3 regions of the Bacillus sp. 41-22 genome follow, and region 3 is predicted to be linked to each of the others. Evidence: a T-box and tRNA genes for the amino acid it is inferred to sense, from the RefSeq annotation. Region 3 holds a T-box; the other regions hold tRNA genes.
What was found. A T-box is a leader RNA that pairs with one kind of tRNA and senses whether it is charged. The one in region 3 lies ahead of LCF45_RS16325 (tryptophan--tRNA ligase), so its partner is inferred to be a tRNA-Trp.
Positions count from the first base shown of each region.

Region 1: it encodes a tRNA-Trp, which carries the amino acid that the T-box ahead of LCF45_RS16325 (tryptophan--tRNA ligase) is inferred to sense. The anticodon was not compared.
Region 2: it encodes a tRNA-Trp, which carries the amino acid that the T-box ahead of LCF45_RS16325 (tryptophan--tRNA ligase) is inferred to sense. The anticodon was not compared.

Region 1 covers NZ_CP084035.1:520,932-527,174, reverse strand. The annotation lists gene LCF45_RS02760 (YebC/PmpR family DNA-binding transcriptional regulator) at 1-334, opposite strand, end outside; partial or broken gene LCF45_RS02755 (DUF3884 family protein) at 995-1,316, shown strand; tRNA gene LCF45_RS02750 (tRNA-Leu) at 1,526-1,607, opposite strand; tRNA gene LCF45_RS02745 (tRNA-Cys) at 1,617-1,687, opposite strand; tRNA gene LCF45_RS02740 (tRNA-Gly) at 1,702-1,776, opposite strand; tRNA gene LCF45_RS02735 (tRNA-Gln) at 1,782-1,856, opposite strand; tRNA gene LCF45_RS02730 (tRNA-His) at 1,922-1,997, opposite strand; tRNA gene LCF45_RS02725 (tRNA-Trp) at 2,017-2,090, opposite strand; tRNA gene LCF45_RS02720 (tRNA-Tyr) at 2,099-2,182, opposite strand; tRNA gene LCF45_RS02715 (tRNA-Thr) at 2,193-2,268, opposite strand; tRNA gene LCF45_RS02710 (tRNA-Phe) at 2,283-2,358, opposite strand; tRNA gene LCF45_RS02705 (tRNA-Asp) at 2,368-2,443, opposite strand; tRNA gene LCF45_RS02700 (tRNA-Met) at 2,447-2,523, opposite strand; tRNA gene LCF45_RS02695 (tRNA-Met) at 2,581-2,657, opposite strand; tRNA gene LCF45_RS02690 (tRNA-Val) at 2,682-2,757, opposite strand; tRNA gene LCF45_RS02685 (tRNA-Glu) at 2,763-2,837, opposite strand; tRNA gene LCF45_RS02680 (tRNA-Ser) at 2,857-2,948, opposite strand; tRNA gene LCF45_RS02675 (tRNA-Asn) at 2,951-3,025, opposite strand; rRNA gene rrf (5S ribosomal RNA) at 3,034-3,149, opposite strand; rRNA gene LCF45_RS02665 (23S ribosomal RNA) at 3,250-6,171, opposite strand.
Region 2 covers NZ_CP084035.1:732,019-738,261, reverse strand. The annotation lists gene LCF45_RS03750 (CBS domain-containing protein) at 351-770, opposite strand; tRNA gene LCF45_RS03745 (tRNA-Glu) at 902-973, opposite strand; tRNA gene LCF45_RS03740 (tRNA-Asn) at 975-1,049, opposite strand; tRNA gene LCF45_RS03735 (tRNA-Ile) at 1,057-1,133, opposite strand; tRNA gene LCF45_RS03730 (tRNA-Trp) at 1,142-1,212, opposite strand; tRNA gene LCF45_RS03725 (tRNA-Thr) at 1,219-1,291, opposite strand; tRNA gene LCF45_RS03720 (tRNA-Phe) at 1,311-1,386, opposite strand; tRNA gene LCF45_RS03715 (tRNA-Asp) at 1,396-1,471, opposite strand; tRNA gene LCF45_RS03710 (tRNA-Met) at 1,474-1,550, opposite strand; tRNA gene LCF45_RS03705 (tRNA-Ser) at 1,575-1,667, opposite strand; tRNA gene LCF45_RS03700 (tRNA-Ser) at 1,729-1,821, opposite strand; tRNA gene LCF45_RS03695 (tRNA-Ala) at 1,840-1,912, opposite strand; tRNA gene LCF45_RS03690 (tRNA-Pro) at 1,928-2,001, opposite strand; tRNA gene LCF45_RS03685 (tRNA-Arg) at 2,012-2,085, opposite strand; tRNA gene LCF45_RS03680 (tRNA-Leu) at 2,089-2,177, opposite strand; tRNA gene LCF45_RS03675 (tRNA-Gly) at 2,194-2,268, opposite strand; tRNA gene LCF45_RS03670 (tRNA-Leu) at 2,298-2,378, opposite strand; tRNA gene LCF45_RS03665 (tRNA-Lys) at 2,395-2,470, opposite strand; tRNA gene LCF45_RS03660 (tRNA-Gln) at 2,475-2,549, opposite strand; tRNA gene LCF45_RS03655 (tRNA-Tyr) at 2,562-2,645, opposite strand; tRNA gene LCF45_RS03650 (tRNA-Val) at 2,654-2,729, opposite strand; rRNA gene rrf (5S ribosomal RNA) at 2,735-2,850, opposite strand; rRNA gene LCF45_RS03640 (23S ribosomal RNA) at 2,951-5,874, opposite strand; rRNA gene LCF45_RS03635 (16S ribosomal RNA) at 6,021-6,243, opposite strand, start outside.
Region 3 covers NZ_CP084035.1:3,194,301-3,200,543, reverse strand. The annotation lists gene LCF45_RS16335 (AI-2E family transporter) at 1-958, shown strand, start outside; gene LCF45_RS16330 (1-deoxy-D-xylulose-5-phosphate reductoisomerase) at 987-2,144, opposite strand; T-box leader at 2,282-2,488, shown strand; gene LCF45_RS16325 (tryptophan--tRNA ligase) at 2,494-3,531, shown strand; gene LCF45_RS16320 (maltose acetyltransferase domain-containing protein) at 3,717-4,280, shown strand; gene LCF45_RS16315 (MFS transporter) at 4,350-5,543, shown strand; gene LCF45_RS16310 (ROK family transcriptional regulator) at 5,667-6,243, shown strand, end outside.

The DNA of each region.
Region 1 (6,243 bases), 2.6 Mb from region 3:
CACGTACATCTGCTGCAGTACGGTTTACGTTATTTGTCAGTGTATCTACAATTACCATAGATCCGTTTGGTCCAAAGCCTTCATAACGAAGCTCGTCATAGTTTTCTTCTGAACCGCCTTTTGCCTTTTCAATCGCACGGTCAATAATTGTTCTTGGCACGTTGTATGTTTTCGCACGTTCTAATACAACTCTTAACGTTTGGTTTGATTCTGGATCTGGCTCGCCTTGTTTTGCTGCCACATAAATTTCACGTCCAAATTTCGCGTATATACGGCTTGTATTTGCATCTTTTGATGCTTTTTTTTCTTTAATATTGTTCCATTTACGGCCCATACTTTCCACTCTCTTTCCCATTTTAAATCTACATAAAAATATTAATATGAAATATAATGTGTATTCAACACATTTTTAAAAGAAATATAAAAAGTTCATTTTTGATTCATATTACAGACATAATATAAATCACTATCATTTTGTTCTTTCGACAAGTTATATTATACATGAATTCCTAAGTTTATTACGAATTTTAGAATCACATAGCATAATTTAACAAAAAAAACCCTAACATTTCTGTTAGGGTCTTTTTAGGTGACATTTATATAGAGTGCTACCCTTAAAATCCTTTATTTTAAAGCATTTTAAAAATTTTGAGCTTCTTTAAACATGATAAATTAAAATGAAACGGACCAAAATGGAATCATATTAAATAACTGACACCTTTTACTTTCATTTCTCTCCCTTGATTAAATTTATCATATTTCATTTATTACTGTGATGATTTATTTTATTATTTCTCGCTAAACAATAAGAAACAGGGCAAAGCTGCCATGTCCTTTTAAAGATTTGTTATGTAGTATGTTATGAACTATTCATTATCAAACTAAAGTTATTCCTTTTCATTCCTCTACTAATCCCATAATATTTCCTTAATTACTTTCTATTGCTGTATAATTAAAATAGGAAAAAATTTGAAGAAAAGATGGAGGGAGAATTATGACACATTCAAATGAGAAAAAATCACATGGTTTTAAAGGAATAGGAGAGAAGTTAAACCCCAACTATCTATCAAGTGAGATTCATAAAATTGGATGGTCCAATTCAATTTGATTCGTTCCCTAAATTAAAGGAATTAGGGGACTGGTTGAGTACTTCAACGCAAATATGGTCGTGTCACTCAACTATGTACAAGTACAACAGAGAAGAGTTTGAAAAGAAGTTTTTTGAAATTACGAAATTACCAGCTGATAATGTGGTAATTTCAACTGGTGGTATCGGATTTAACTTCATGTCACCAGGGTGGAGAGATTCTCTCTAGAGTGCTCGAAAAAATTCTTGTATATGTAATATTCTACTGAAATTTTATCCTTTTAATACTTCATAGTTTCTTCCAACTGTATCTAAAGTTCGTCACTTACTCACCGCACACTACCCCAACGCACTATTAGTGCTTATTTTGTAGTGTAAAAAAAACACAAAAAAACTCTACACAATTAGTGTAGAGCCTTGATGTTACGCCGTTCGTGATACCGATGGTCGGGGTCGAACCGACACTCCCGAAGGAACACGATTTTGAGTCGTGCGCGTCTGCCAATTCCGCCACATCGGCATAAAAGAAAGGCGGCAACCGGATTTGAACCGGTGGTAAAGGTTTTGCAGACCTCTGCCTTACCACTTGGCTATGCCGCCATATGAAGTTAAAATGGAGCGGAAGACGGGATTCGAACCCGCGACCCCAACCTTGGCAAGGTTGTATTCTACCACTGAACTACTTCCGCAAAAATGGCTGGGCTAGCTGGATTCGAACCAGCGCATGACGGAGTCAAAGTCCGTTGCCTTACCGCTTGGCTATAGCCCACCGAAGTTTTACTTAATTATATGTAAGTATCCATTAATTTATTTGTAATTTTTAAAAAATAAAAATGGGGCGACTGATGGGAATTGAACCCACGAATGCCGGAGCCACAATCCGGTGCGTTAACCACTTCGCCACAACCGCCATGTTGTGTTTATATATTTGGCAGGGGCAGTAGGAATTGAACCCACACTGGAGGTTTTGGAGACCTCAGTTCTACCTTTAAACTATGCCCCTATGTAAAATGGTGGAGGGGGGCAGATTCGAACTGCCGAACCCGAAGGAGCGGATTTACAGTCCGCCGCGTTTAGCCACTTCGCTACCCCTCCGAAACTTACATGGTGCCGGCTAGAGGACTTGAACCCCCAACCTACTGATTACAAGTCAGTTGCTCTACCAATTGAGCTAAGCCGGCATATTTTATTAAAATGGTGGCTCGGGACGGAATCGAACCGCCGACACGAGGATTTTCAGTCCTCTGCTCTACCGACTGAGCTACCGAGCCTTATTAAAATGGCGGTCCCGACCGGGGTCGAACCGGCGATCTCCTGCGTGACAGGCAGGCATGTTAACCACTACACCACGGGACCATTTGGTTGCGGGGACAGGATTTGAACCTGCGACCTTCGGGTTATGAGCCCGACGAGCTACCGTACTGCTCCACCCCGCGATAATATTATTTATATAATTATATGATAAGTGTTAGCAACCACATTACGAGAATGTTTGGTTGCGGGGACAGGATTTGAACCTGCGACCTTCGGGTTATGAGCCCGACGAGCTACCGTACTGCTCCACCCCGCGACAATATTATTCATATAATTTATATGGTGGAGGATGACGGGATCGAACCGCCGACCCCCTGCTTGTAAGGCAGGTGCTCTCCCAGCTGAGCTAATCCTCCAAAAGTGGTGACCCGTACGGGATTCGAACCCGTGTTACCGCCGTGAAAGGGCGGTGTCTTAACCACTTGACCAACGGGCCAAATATTATAAATTCCTTATGGCGGAGAGCAAGGGATTCGAACCCTTGATACGCTTGTGACGTATACACGATTTCCAATCGTGCTCCTTCGGCCAACTCGGACAGCTCTCCAATGGCTCCGCAGGTAGGAATCGAACCTACGACCGATCGGTTAACAGCCGATAGCTCTACCGCTGAGCTACTGCGGAATAATATTGCCTGGCAACGTCCTACTCTCACAGGGACAAGGTCCCAACTACCATCGGCGCTAGAGAGCTTAACTTCCGTGTTCGGTATGGGAACGGGTGTGACCTCTCTGCCATCATTACCAGACATTATTCTTTTGAGACAATCATTATTATAACTTATTCACCCTGAAAGTCAATAAGTTTTTTATATTCTCTCAAAACTAGATAACGTTGCTTCATATTATATGGTTAAGTCCTCGATCTATTAGTATTCGTCAGCTCCACATGTCACCATGCTTCCACCTCGAACCTATCAACCTGATCATCTTTCAGGGATCTTACTAGCTTACGCTATGGGAAATCTCATCTTGAGGGGGGCTTCATGCTTAGATGCTTTCAGCACTTATCCCTTCCGCACATAGCTACCCAGCTATGCCCTTGGCAGAACAACTGGTACACCAGCGGTGCGTCCATCCCGGTCCTCTCGTACTAAGGACAGCTCCTCTCAAATTTCCTGCGCCCACGACGGATAGGGACCGAACTGTCTCACGACGTTCTGAACCCAGCTCGCGTACCGCTTTAATGGGCGAACAGCCCAACCCTTGGGACCGACTACAGCCCCAGGATGCGATGAGCCGACATCGAGGTGCCAAACCTCCCCGTCGATGTGGACTCTTGGGGGAGATAAGCCTGTTATCCCCGGGGTAGCTTTTATCCGTTGAGCGATGGCCCTTCCATGCGGAACCACCGGATCACTAAGCCCGACTTTCGTCCCTGCTCGACTTGTAGGTCTCGCAGTCAAGCTCCCTTATGCCTTTGCACTCTACGAATGATTTCCAACCATTCTGAGGGAACCTTTGGGCGCCTCCGTTACACTTTAGGAGGCGACCGCCCCAGTCAAACTGCCCACCTGACACTGTCTCCCGGGTCGATAAGACCCGTAGGTTAGAATTTCAATACAGTCAGGGCGGTATCCCACCAGCGCCTCCACCGAAGCTAGCGCTCCGGTCTCAATGGCTCCCGCCTATCCTGTACAAACTGTACCAAAATTCAATATCAGGCTACAGTAAAGCTCCACGGGGTCTTTCCGTCCTGTCGCGGGTAACCTGCATCTTCACAGGTACTATAATTTCACCGAGTCTCTGGTTGAGACAGTGCCCAAATCGTTACACCTTTCGTGCGGGTCGGAACTTACCCGACAAGGAATTTCGCTACCTTAGGACCGTTATAGTTACGGCCGCCGTTTACTGGGGCTTCAGTTCAGAGCTTCGCTTACGCTAACCCCTCTCCTTAACCTTCCAGCACCGGGCAGGTGTCAGCCCCTATACTTCGCCTTACGGCTTCGCAGAGACCTGTGTTTTTGCTAAACAGTCGCTTGGGCCTATTCACTGCGGCTTTCCGTTAAGAAAGCACCCCTTCTCCCGAAGTTACGGGGTCATTTTGCCGAGTTCCTTAACCAGAGTTCTCTCGCACACCTTAGGATTCTCTCCTCGCCTACCTGTGTCGGTTTGCGGTACAGGCACCTTTTATCTCGCTAGAAGCTTTTCTTGGCAGCGGGGAATCAAAGACTTCGCTCCATAAGGAGCTTCCCCATCACAGCTCAGCCTTCACGATAAGCGGATTTGCCTACTTATCAGCCTAACTGCTTGGACGTGCACAACCAATCGCACGCTTCTTCTATCCTTCTGCGTCCCTCCATTGCTCAAACGATAAAGAGGTGGTACAGGAATATCAACCTGTTGTCCATCGCCTACGCCTGTCGGCCTCGGCTTAGGTCCTGACTAACCCTGAGCGGACGAGCCTTCCTCAGGAAACCTTAGGCATTCGGTGGACGGGATTCTCACCCGTCTTTCGCTACTCATACCGGCATTCTCACTTCTAAGCGCTCCACCAGTCCTTCCGGTCTGACTTCACTGCACTTAGAACGCTCCCCTACCACTGATACCATTGGTATCAATTCGCAGCTTCGGTGGTGTATTTAGCCCCGGTACATTTTCGGCGCAGAGTCACTCGACTAGTGAGCTATTACGCACTCTTTAAATGGTGGCTGCTTCTGAGCCAACATCCTAGTTGTCTAAGCAACTCCACATCCTTTTCCACTTAATACACACTTTGGGACCTTAGCTGGCGATCTGGGCTGTTTCCCTCTTGACTACGGATCTTATCACTCGCAGTCTGACTCCTAAGGATAAGTCATTGGCATTCGGAGTTTGACTGAATTCGGTAATCCGATGAGGACCCCTAGTTCAATCAGTGCTCTACCTCCAAGACTCTTACACTTAAGGCTAGCCCTAAAGCTATTTCGGGGAGAACCAGCTATCTCCAGGTTCGATTGGAATTTCTCCGCTACCCACACCTCATCCCCGCACTTTTCAACGTGCGTGGGTTCGGGCCTCCATTCAGTGTTACCTGAACTTCACCCTGGACATGGGTAGATCACCTGGTTTCGGGTCTACGACCACGTACTAAACGCCCTATTCAGACTCGCTTTCGCTGCGGCTCCGCCTCTTCAGCTTAACCTCGCACGGGATCGTAACTCGCCGGTTCATTCTACAAAAGGCACGCCATCACCCATTAACGGGCTCTGACTATTTGTAGGCACACGGTTTCAGGATCTCTTTCACTCCCCTTCCGGGGTGCTTTTCACCTTTCCCTCACGGTACTGGTTCACTATCGATCACTAGGGAGTATTTAGCCTTGGGAGATGGTCCTCCCAGATTCCGACGGAATTTCACGTGTTCCGCCGTACTCAGGATACATTCAAGAGAGAACGAAGTTTCGACTACGGGGTTATTACCCTCTGTGACGGACCTTTCCAGGTCGCTTCGTCTACCTCGTTCCTTTGTAACTCCGTATAGAATGTCCTACAACCCCAAGAGGCAAGCCTCTTGGTTTGGGCTAGATTCCGTTTCGCTCGCCGCTACTCAGGAAATCGCATTTGCTTTCTCTTCCTCCAGGTACTTAGATGTTTCAGTTCCCTGGGTCTGTCTTCCATACCCTATGTATTCAGGTAAGGATACCATACCATTACGTATAGTGGGTTTCCCCATTCGGAAATCTTCGGATCAAAGCTTACTTACAGCTCCCCGAAGCATATCGGCGTTAGTCCCGTCCTTCATCGACTCCTAGTGTCAAGGCATCCACCGTGCGCCCTTTCTAACTTAACCAAACTAAAATTAAAAAAATATGAGCTACACTGTTATCTAGTTTTCAAAGAACATACATTTAAACTTGAGAGA
Region 2 (6,243 bases), 2.5 Mb from region 3:
GGAAGTTAGGTAGGAGATAAAACTGCCCATAAAAGCCCGATTGGTTCAACTAATAATTATTTTGGGATGGACACCCCCCAATAATTAAAGTTTCACTTTATCTATGTAGGAAATATTAATTCATTATTACATCATTAACGATGAATATTGTTATATTCAAAATCTATCATAATACTTATATCTCTCAGTATATCATTTTTTCTCTTATTAAAAATCAGGAATGACAAATTAAAAAAAACTGTCAAAAATATTGACGCTATACTTATTATATAATGTCTCAGATACATCACGCTAACATATTAGTTTAATCCGTATATACTAGAATAATGTATCTGATCTTTATAAATAGTTTATTCCGTATGCTCTGAGATTTCACTTAAAGCAAACCCTGCTTGATCATCTGCTGATTTTCTTATAGCTAAATCACCTAGTGCTAGCATCCCAACAAGTTGACCGCTCTCAACAACCGGTAACCGTCTAATTTGATATTGTGCCATTAATTCTGTAGCTTTTTCAATAGAATCATCTGGAGAAACTGAAACAATGTTTGTTGTCATTACATTTGTAATTTGATTAGATCCAGGATGTTTTTCAGCAATCCCACGAACAACTAAGTCTCGATCAGTAACAAGCCCAACAACTTGTTTATTTTCAATAACAGGAATCAATCCAACCGATTCTTCCTTCATTTTTACAGCCGCCTCATATACATTGTCTAATGGTGTACAATGTACGATATGAGTACTCATAAGTTCTCTAACTTGCGTCATTTTTCATCTCCTCCTTTTAATACATACCATAGCTTTTCCTAAATCCCTTTATTTATTTCAGAAAAATAAGGTGATAAAAAGAGGCTTATACATAATAAAAAAGAGTCAGCAATATGCTGACTCTTTTTTTATGACCCGTACGGGATTCGAACCCGTGTTACCGCCGTGAAAGGGCGGTGTCTTAACCACTTGACCAACGGGCCATGGCTCCGCAGGTAGGACTCGAACCTACGACCGATCGGTTAACAGCCGATAGCTCTACCACTGAGCTACTGCGGAATATATATGGTGGGCCTAAATGGACTCGAACCATCGACCTCACGCTTATCAGGCGTGCGCTCTAACCAGCTGAGCTATAGGCCCATACTTTACAGGGGCAGTAGGAATTGAACCCACACTGGAGGTTTTGGAGACCTCAGTTCTACCTTTAAACTATGCCCCTAAATGATGCCGGCTAGAGGACTTGAACCCCCAACCTACTGATTACAAGTCAGTTGCTCTACCAATTGAGCTAAGCCGGCATAAAAAAAAACAAAAAAATGGTGGCTCGGGACGGAATCGAACCGCCGACACGAGGATTTTCAGTCCTCTGCTCTACCGACTGAGCTACCGAGCCAACATAAAATGGCGGTCCCGACCGGGGTCGAACCGGCGATCTCCTGCGTGACAGGCAGGCATGTTAACCACTACACCACGGGACCATTGGTTGCGGGGACAGGATTTGAACCTGCGACCTTCGGATTATGAGCCCGACGAGCTACCGTACTGCTCCACCCCGCGACGATATTATGTTTTAAAAATAAATGGAGGAGGTAGAGGGATTCGAACCCCCGCGCGACTCTCGCCGCCTGTCGGTTTTCAAGACCGATCCCTTCAGCCGAACTTGGGTATACCTCCATGAAGGAAAAATTAATATCTTATTCATTTTTATATGTAACTAAACCACTTTTTAAAAAAATGGAGGAGGTAGAGGGATTCGAACCCCCGCGCGACTCTCGCCGCCTGTCGGTTTTCAAGACCGATCCCTTCAGCCGAACTTGGGTATACCTCCGACATATAAAAAATAAAGTGGAGCCTAGCGGGATCGAACCGCTGACCTCCTGCGTGCAAGGCAGGCGCTCTCCCAGCTGAGCTAAGGCCCCATGTTTTTGGGAAAATCGGGAAGACAGGATTTGAACCTGCGACCCCCTGGTCCCAAACCAGGTGCTCTACCAAGCTGAGCCACTTCCCGTTAATAAAAGCGCGCCCGAGAGGAGTCGAACCCCTAACCTCTTGATCCGTAGTCAAACGCTCTATCCAATTGAGCTACGGGCGCATATGGTGCCGAGGGCGGGGGTCGAACCCGCACGGTGGTCACCCACCGCAGGATTTTAAGTCCTGTGCGTCTGCCTGTTCCGCCACCCCGGCATGTCATACTGAAAATTGGAGCGGAAGACGGGATTCGAACCCGCGACCCCAACCTTGGCAAGGTTGTATTCTACCACTGAACTACTTCCGCAAGACATGTTTGAGTTATTTTATTAAAAGTGCGGGTGAAGGGAGTCGAACCCCCACGCCAAAGGCGCTAGATCCTAAGTCTAGTGCGTCTGCCAATTCCGCCACACCCGCATATTTTTTAAGAAAATGGTGAGCCATGAAGGATTCGAACCTTCGACCCTCTGATTAAAAGTCAGATGCTCTACCAACTGAGCTAATGGCTCTTAATGGCTGGGCTAGCTGGATTCGAACCAGCGCATGACGGAGTCAAAGTCCGTTGCCTTACCGCTTGGCTATAGCCCAATAATTAAGAAATGGTGGAGGGGGGCAGATTCGAACTGCCGAACCCGAAGGAGCGGATTTACAGTCCGCCGCGTTTAGCCACTTCGCTACCCCTCCGACATATATGGTGGAGGATGACGGGATCGAACCGCCGACCCCCTGCTTGTAAGGCAGGTGCTCTCCCAGCTGAGCTAATCCTCCATTTTGCCTGGCAACGTCCTACTCTCGCAGGGACAAGGTCCCAACTACCATTGGCGCTAGAGAGCTTAACTTCCGTGTTCGGTATGGGAACGGGTGTGACCTCTCTGCCATCATTACCAGACTATATTCGATTGAGACAAACATTATTATACTTGATTCACTTAGAAAGTCAATAAGTTTTTTATATTCTCTCAAAACTAGATAACGTTGCTTCATATTATATGGTTAAGTCCTCGATCTATTAGTATTCGTCAGCTCCACATGTCACCATGCTTCCACCTCGAACCTATCAACCTGATCATCTTTCAGGGATCTTACTAGCTTACGCTATGGGAAATCTCATCTTGAGGGGGGCTTCATGCTTAGATGCTTTCAGCACTTATCCCTTCCGCACATAGCTACCCAGCTATGCCCTTGGCAGAACAACTGGTACACCAGCGGTGCGTCCATCCCGGTCCTCTCGTACTAAGGACAGCTCCTCTCAAATTTCCTGCGCCCACGACGGATAGGGACCGAACTGTCTCACGACGTTCTGAACCCAGCTCGCGTACCGCTTTAATGGGCGAACAGCCCAACCCTTGGGACCGACTACAGCCCCAGGATGCGATGAGCCGACATCGAGGTGCCAAACCTCCCCGTCGATGTGGACTCTTGGGGGAGATAAGCCTGTTATCCCCGGGGTAGCTTTTATCCGTTGAGCGATGGCCCTTCCATGCGGAACCACCGGATCACTAAGCCCGACTTTCGTCCCTGCTCGACTTGTAGGTCTCGCAGTCAAGCTCCCTTATGCCTTTGCACTCTACGAATGATTTCCAACCATTCTGAGGGAACCTTTGGGCGCCTCCGTTACACTTTAGGAGGCGACCGCCCCAGTCAAACTGCCCACCTGACACTGTCTCCCGGGTCGATGAGACCCGTAGGTTAGAATTTCAATACAGTCAGGGCGGTATCCCACCAGCGCCTCCACCGAAGCTAGCGCTCCGGTTTCAATGGCTCCCGCCTATCCTGTACAAACTGTACCAAAATTCAATATCAGGCTACAGTAAAGCTCCACGGGGTCTTTCCGTCCTGTCGCGGGTAACCTGCATCTTCACAGGTACTATAATTTCACCGAGTCTCTGGTTGAGACAGTGCCCAAATCGTTACACCTTTCGTGCGGGTCGGAACTTACCCGACAAGGAATTTCGCTACCTTAGGACCGTTATAGTTACGGCCGCCGTTTACTGGGGCTTCAGTTCAGAGCTTCGCTTACGCTAACCCCTCTCCTTAACCTTCCAGCACCGGGCAGGTGTCAGCCCCTATACTTCGCCTTACGGCTTCGCAGAGACCTGTGTTTTTGCTAAACAGTCGCTTGGGCCTATTCACTGCGGCTTTCCGTTAAGAAAGCACCCCTTCTCCCGAAGTTACGGGGTCATTTTGCCGAGTTCCTTAACCAGAGTTCTCTCGCACACCTTAGGATTCTCTCCTCGCCTACCTGTGTCGGTTTGCGGTACAGGCACCTTTTATCTCGCTAGAAGCTTTTCTTGGCAGCGGGGAATCAAAGACTTCGCTCCATAAGGAGCTTCCCCATCACAGCTCAGCCTTCACGATAAGCGGATTTGCCTACTTATCAGCCTAACTGCTTGGACGTGCACAACCAATCGCACGCTTCTTCTATCCTTCTGCGTCCCTCCATTGCTCAAACGATAAAGAGGTGGTACAGGAATATCAACCTGTTGTCCATCGCCTACGCCTGTCGGCCTCGGCTTAGGTCCTGACTAACCCTGAGCGGACGAGCCTTCCTCAGGAAACCTTAGGCATTCGGTGGACGGGATTCTCACCCGTCTTTCGCTACTCATACCGGCATTCTCACTTCTAAGCGCTCCACCAGTCCTTCCGGTCTGACTTCACTGCACTTAGAACGCTCCCCTACCACTGATACCATTGGTATCAATTCGCAGCTTCGGTGGTGTATTTAGCCCCGGTACATTTTCGGCGCAGAGTCACTCGACTAGTGAGCTATTACGCACTCTTTAAATGGTGGCTGCTTCTGAGCCAACATCCTAGTTGTCTAAGCAACTCCACATCCTTTTCCACTTAATACACACTTTGGGACCTTAGCTGGCGATCTGGGCTGTTTCCCTCTTGACTACGGATCTTATCACTCGCAGTCTGACTCCTAAGGATAAGTCATTGGCATTCGGAGTTTGACTGAATTCGGTAATCCGATGAGGACCCCTAGTTCAATCAGTGCTCTACCTCCAAGACTCTTACACTTAAGGCTAGCCCTAAAGCTATTTCGGGGAGAACCAGCTATCTCCAGGTTCGATTGGAATTTCTCCGCTACCCACACCTCATCCCCGCACTTTTCAACGTGCGTGGGTTCGGGCCTCCATTCAGTGTTACCTGAACTTCACCCTGGACATGGGTAGATCACCTGGTTTCGGGTCTACGACCACGTACTAAACGCCCTATTCAGACTCGCTTTCGCTGCGGCTCCGCCTCTTCAGCTTAACCTCGCACGGGATCGTAACTCGCCGGTTCATTCTACAAAAGGCACGCCATCACCCATTAACGGGCTCTGACTATTTGTAGGCACACGGTTTCAGGATCTCTTTCACTCCCCTTCCGGGGTGCTTTTCACCTTTCCCTCACGGTACTGGTTCACTATCGATCACTAGGGAGTATTTAGCCTTGGGAGATGGTCCTCCCAGATTCCGACGGAATTTCACGTGTTCCGCCGTACTCAGGATACATTCAAGAGAGAACGAAGTTTCGACTACGGGGTTGTTACCCTCTGTGACGGACCTTTCCAGGTCGCTTCGTCTACCTCGTTCCTTTGTAACTCCGTATAGAATGTCCTACAACCCCAAGAGGCAAGCCTCTTGGTTTGGGCTAGATTCCGTTTCGCTCGCCGCTACTCAGGAAATCGCATTTGCTTTCTCTTCCTCCAGGTACTTAGATGTTTCAGTTCCCTGGGTCTGTCTTCCATACCCTATGTATTCAGGTAAGGATACCATACCATTACTAGTATAGTGGGTTTCCCCATTCGGAAATCTTCGGATCAAAGCTTACTTACAGCTCCCCGAAGCATATCGGCGTTAGTCCCGTCCTTCATCGACTCCTAGTGTCAAGGCATCCACCGTGCGCCCTTTCTAACTTAACCAAACTAAAATTAAAAAAATATGAGCTACACTGTTATCTAGTTTTCAAAGAACATACATTTAAACTTGAGAGATAGTTCTCTCAAAACTGAACGAAACAAAACAAGTCAACGTTTATTGATGAACTGCGTTCATCAATTCTCCATAGAAAGGAGGTGATCCAGCCGCACCTTCCGATACGGCTACCTTGTTACGACTTCACCCCAATCATCTGTCCCACCTTAGGCGGCTGGCTCCATAAAGGTTACCCCACCGACTTCGGGTGTTACAAACTCTCGTGGTGTGACGGGCGGTGTGTACAAGGCCCGGGAACGTATTCACCGCGGCATGCTGATCCGCGATTACTAGCGATTCCAGCTTCATGTAGGCGA
Region 3 (6,243 bases):
CTTTTTCCCAGTATTATTAGCGGGAGTACTATTTTATATATTGCATCCATTCGTTTCTCTTTTAGAAAGAAAAGGTGTGTCGAGAATTGTGTCAATTGCCTCGATATATATAATTGTTCTTGGATTATTTGTTTTTCTTGCGGTCACGGTTATTCCAATTATTAAAGATCAAGTAAATGCTTTAATAGATAACTTGCCATATTTCGGGCATGAAATCGAAAGGGCAGCACGTAAATTTGGAGAAAGTAATGTAATTGGTAGAATGCAGGAAAGTTTAAATGTTGATTTTGCTAATATTGTAAAAGATTCTACAATGAACTTTACAAAATCATTATCATCAGTAACAGGAAATGTAACTGGATTTTTAAGTACAATTACTGAAGTTGTTTTAACATTTGTAATGGTTCCATTTATTTTGTTCTATCTTTTAAAAGATGGTGAGCAATTACCGAATCATTTTTTAAAGTTTATATCTGAGCAAAGACAACCAGCTGCGAAGAGAATACTAGATGATATGCATTATGCGATTAGTTCGTATATTAGAGGACAAATTATTGTTAGTTTATTTATCGGTATTATGCTATTAATCGGTTATCTTATTATTGGTATTAAATATGCGGTACTACTTGCTATTTTAGCGATGATTGTAAATATCGTTCCGTACGTAGGACCAATCATTGCAATTACACCAGCTTTAATTATCGCATTTATCGACTCGCCATCAATGGTGTTAAAAGTAATTATCGTTATGATGATTGTACAATTAGCAGAAGGTAAATTTATTTCTCCGCAAGTCATGGGGAAAAAGTTAGATATTCACCCGATTACTATTATATTTATCATTTTAACTGCGGGGAATTTATTTGGAATTATGGGGATTATTTTAGCAATTCCAGGGTATGCGATATTAAAAGTTTTAGTTACGCACGGTTATAGATTTGTGAAGTTGAATACGTGAAAAAAGAGCTAAAACAGAGAAACCTGTTTTAGCTCTTTTTCATTAACAATTGATTTGTGTATTGGCGTGCCCATTGATCAGCTTCTAATATATCATCGAGTGAAGGATCTTTTACGTTATGATGAGCTTCAACTGTATTGTAAATTGTTTTTTCGATATCGAAAAATGCAATTTCATTTTTAAGAAATAGTGCATTTGCAATTTCGTTCGCTGCATTTAATACGGCTGGAGTTGTACCGCCAATTTTTCCACATTCAAATGCATATTGTAGACAGGGGAACTTCTCTAAATTTGGTTTTTCAAAATGCAAACTACCAATTTCTAATAAATTTAATTTTTCATAGGATGAAGGTAGTCGAGTAGGGTAGTGAAACGCATATTGAATCGGCATTCTCATATCAGGAGCACCGAGCTGTGCCATGACTGATCCATCAATAAATTCCACTAAAGAGTGAATGATACTTTCTTTATGAATCATAACATCAATTTTTTCATAAGGAATATCGAATAGCCACTTAGCTTCCATCACTTCAAACCCTTTATTCATTAACGTGGCAGAATCTATCGTTAGTTTTGCGCCCATTAACCAGTTTGGGTGTTTTAAAGCATCCTTCGCTTGTAATATTTTCATTTCTTCACGTGTTTTATCACGAAAAGCGCCGCCAGAAGCTGTAACAATTAATTTTTCGATTTCCTTATTATTTTCCCCATTTAAACATTGGAAAATGGCTGAATGTTCACTATCAACTGGAATTAGGCGGCATCCGTTTTGTTTCGCTAGTTCGGTGACGATATGTCCAGCTGCAACTAAAGTTTCTTTGTTAGCGATAGCGATATCTTTCTTCGCCTTTAATGCTTCAATTGTTGGGAGTAAACCTGAAACACCGACAACTGAACTTAATACAAGATTTGTATCAGGATGGGTAGATACTTCAAGTAAACCATCAGTTCCATATGTAATTTTTGTATTTGTTGAAATACGAGAACGTAATGTGTCCGCTAATTCTTTTGTCGCTACGCTTACAATACGAGGCTGAAAAGATTCGATTTGTTTTTCGAGAAGATCGATATTATAATTTGCGGTTAAACCGACGATTTTAAAATGTTCAGGATGAGCGGAAACGACATCTAATGCAGATGTGCCAATGGATCCTGTTGAACCTAAAATGGATATATATTTTACCATGAAAAAACCTCCAAAGTTGTTTCGAGTATTTCTGCAAACCTATATATTATTAGACAATTAAGGTGGAAATTCCTGCTATATAAAACAAAAAATTAGGGTTTAATTGGAAAGGAAATGTGATAAACTGTAAAAAAAACTAAAAAGCAATGAAAGAGAAGAGTACATATTCAAAACTTTTCAGAGAGCTGATATTTGGTGGGAATCAGTAAGTGATGAATATGGAATGGGCTCTGGAGCTTCTAGCTTAAATGAGTAGGCGAAGACGGTTACTTCACGTTAAGAAGTTGAAGTGAGCTATAATATAGCTAATTAAGGTGGTACCGCGGGAGTCTCTCGTCCTTTTTTTAGGATGAGGGGCTCTTTTTATTTTGAGAAAGGAGGAGTTAGGATGAGCGAGAAAATTATGTTAACAGGAATTAAACCAACAGGTTACCCGCATTTAGGCAATTATATTGGTGCGATTAAACCTGCATTACAAATGTCAAAAAACAAAGAAGGAAAAGCGTTATATTTCATAGCAGACTATCATGCGTTAAATGCTGTGCATGATCCAGCAAAGTTCAGTAGTTACACGAAAGAGGTAGCAGCTACATGGTTATCACTCGGACTTGGAGAAGATGTTATTTTCTATCGACAAACAGAAGTGCCAGAGATTCTAGAATTAGCTTGGATATTAGCTTGTCTAACTCCGAAAGGACTTATGAATCGTGCCCATGCATATAAAGCGAAGGTAGAGCAAAATAAAGAAGCGGGATTAGAAATTGATGCAGGTGTGAATATGGGATTATATACGTACCCGATTTTAATGGCGGCTGATATATTATTATTTCAAGCTACTCATGTACCTGTCGGAAAAGATCAAATTCAGCATATTGAAATTGCTCGTGACATTGCGACGTACTTTAATCATACATTTGGTATGACATTTACGCTTCCAGAGTATGTCATACAAGAAGAAGGGGCAATTTTACCGGGACTTGATGGAAGAAAGATGAGTAAAAGTTACGGAAATGTTATCCCATTATTTGCAGAGCAAGAAAAACTTAGAAAGTTAATATTTAAAATAAAAACAGATTCCTCACTTCCGAATGAACCGAAAGAACTAGAAACGTTATTTATGATATATAAAGAATTTGCGAAGGAAGACGAAATTCAGGCGTTACGCGAAAAGTATGAGACTGGAATCGGATGGGGCGATGTGAAAAAAGAGTTATTCCGCGTTGTAAATCGTGAACTCTCAGGACCTAGGGGAAAATACGGAAATTATATGAATGATCCACATTTACTATATGAAGCGTTAGAAAAAGGTGCTGAGAGGGCGCGGGCTATTGCGAAGGTGAATTTGGTGGAAATTAAAAAACAGATTGGATTTGAGAGGGGACGCTGAGCGCTCCCTTGTTTTTTTCTATGTGAATCTTAATTATTTATTCGTTTTATCTGCATGTAAAATGAGGGATTCGCATTTTTTACTGAATTTATTAATTGCATATTAATAAAAATATGTTAATATAGGGTTACTTATTAAACGTGTTTAATAAGTTTGATTCATTCGATAACGAAGGAGATGATTAGATGAAAACTGAGAAAGAAAAGATGTTGGCGGGAGAAATGTATATTGCGGATGACGAAGAATTAGTAGCTGATAGGATTGAGGCAAAACGTTTAACACGCCTTTATAACGAGGCGATGGAGACTGGTGATGAAAGCCGCTTTACCTTGTTAGAGCAGCTTTTAGGTTCTTCAGCTGACGGAAAAACCCACATTAATCCTGATTTTCGTTGTGATTACGGCTACAATATCCACATTGGAAAGAGCTTTTTCGCAAATTTCAATTGTGTTATTTTGGACGTTTGTGAAGTTCGAATCGGTGATAATTGTATGTTTGCACCTGGTGTCCATATTTATACGGCCACTCATCCTTTACATCCGGTAGAGCGGAATTCTGGAAAAGAATATGGAAAGCCTGTAAAGATTGGTAACAATGTTTGGGTTGGTGGGGGAGCTATTATTAACCCTGGTATTTCAATTGGAGACAACGCTGTAATTGCTTCAGGGGCAGTTGTGACAAAAGATGTACCTAATAATGTAGTAGTTGGTGGTAATCCAGCCAAAGTTATGAAAATGATAGACTTATAGAAATCATTTTTCACGGATGCATGAATAAACTGGTGTCGTATCGTATAGACAATGTGAAAGGTGTTTCATATGAAGAAAAATAGTGCGTATAATCATACAAAGACATTACTTGCCTCTCGAAATGCTCTTTTTCTCTTATTTGCTTTGCCAGGTGTCGCGTTTGCTACATGGATTTCAAGAACAGCAGCTACTCGAGATATGTTAGCAGTGTCAAATGCAGAAATGGGCTGGATTTTATTCGGACTATCTGTCGGTTCAATAATTGGTTTACTGAGTGCAAGCCGCTTCATTGACTGTAAGGGAGCTAGAGACGTTATTATAGGCAGTATGTTTTTTATGATTGTTGGATTGATTTGTTTAGGTATAAATATTTATTTTGTTTCTAGTATGGGGGCTTTTAGTAGCTTACTAGTATTTGGAGTAGGCTACGGATTGGCGGAAGTCGCATTGAATGTAGAAGGTTCTTCCATTGAGCAGAAATTAGGAACAACTCTTCTTCCGAAATTCCATGGCTTTTTTAGTGTAGGAACTTTAGTAGGCGCGCTCAGTGGTTCTGTCGCAGCGTCGCTTCACATCCCGATTCTGTATCAGTTTCTTGCGATTTCGGTCGTGTTTGTATTACTTGTATGTATGGTGTATCGTTTTCTTCCGCATGGAACAGGAAAGAAGGAGAAATCGTGGAACAAAAGGAGAGAGAAGCATACGACCTTACGTATGGAAAAAAAGGTGCTTTTAATTGGTCTTTTTGTACTCGGAATGGCATTTGCAGAAGGTAGTGCAAATGATTGGCTACCTATCGTGATGGTAGATGGACACGAGCAAAGTATAGTGGCAGGTTCTATTATGTACACAATTTTTGTATTAGCAATGACGTTAACTCGTATGTGTAGCAGCTATTTCCTTGATCGATTCGGTCGTGTCGCTGTCGTACGTGCCACCATTATGATGGCGATTCTAGGAATTTCAATCGTAATATTTGGGAGTAATTCGTATTTTCTAGCATTTGGTGTAGTACTGTGGGGGATTGGTGCAGCGCTAGGGTTCCCAATTGGTCTGTCAGCTGCTGGAGATGACCGTGAAAATGCGACTTCTAATGTTGCTGCAGTTTCTATAATCGGTTATACAGCATTTTTAGTCGGACCACCATTCTTAGGTATACTGGGGGAAGCATTCGGGATACGCAATGCCTTGTTAGCTGTTTTATTATTTGTTCTCTTGTCTGGAATTGTATCGTCTGTTACGAGAGAGAATAAATCGAGCTAAATAAGGAGTGCATGCCAGCGGAAATGTATCATCTCTATTGCTTTAGAAAATGATGTATGATATATTGTCAACGCAACTTATTAAAAGTGTTTAATAAGTATGTTGATTAAGGTGGTGAGCGATTTGAGTGAACAATTTGTTACTCAAAAATCGATTAAAGAGACGATCCTTCGCGGCATTCGTACAGCTCTTCTAGAGCAAGGTAGTGCAACGAAAGTTGAACTTAGTAATACATTAGAAATCAGTTTTCCAACTGTGAGTAAATTTATAGAAAAAATGAAACAAGACGGAGAAATCACTCTAGTCGGTTTAGATGATTCAAGTGGCGGAAGAAGAGCGAAACGATATGCGTATAATCCGGAATATATGTTAGGTTTAGCGATATTTTTAGAAAAAAATGAGACGAACTATACAATTTTTAACTGTTTAGGGGAAGTAAAAGAACAAGGAAGTACTTCAAGTGTATTAATTGATACTGGCGTAAACCTATTATCTAAACATATAGAAAGTCTTATAGCTACATTTCCGAAAATAAGCTCTATATCAATTGGTGTGCCCGGTTCGGTTGATAATGGTCGTATTTTTTATATACCTGGTTATGAAAAGTTTCAGAATTTTAATTTGAAAAGTCACTTGGAGGACCTGTTTTCTATACCTGTAGTAATAGAAAACGATATGAATGCCGCAGTCCTTGGCTATT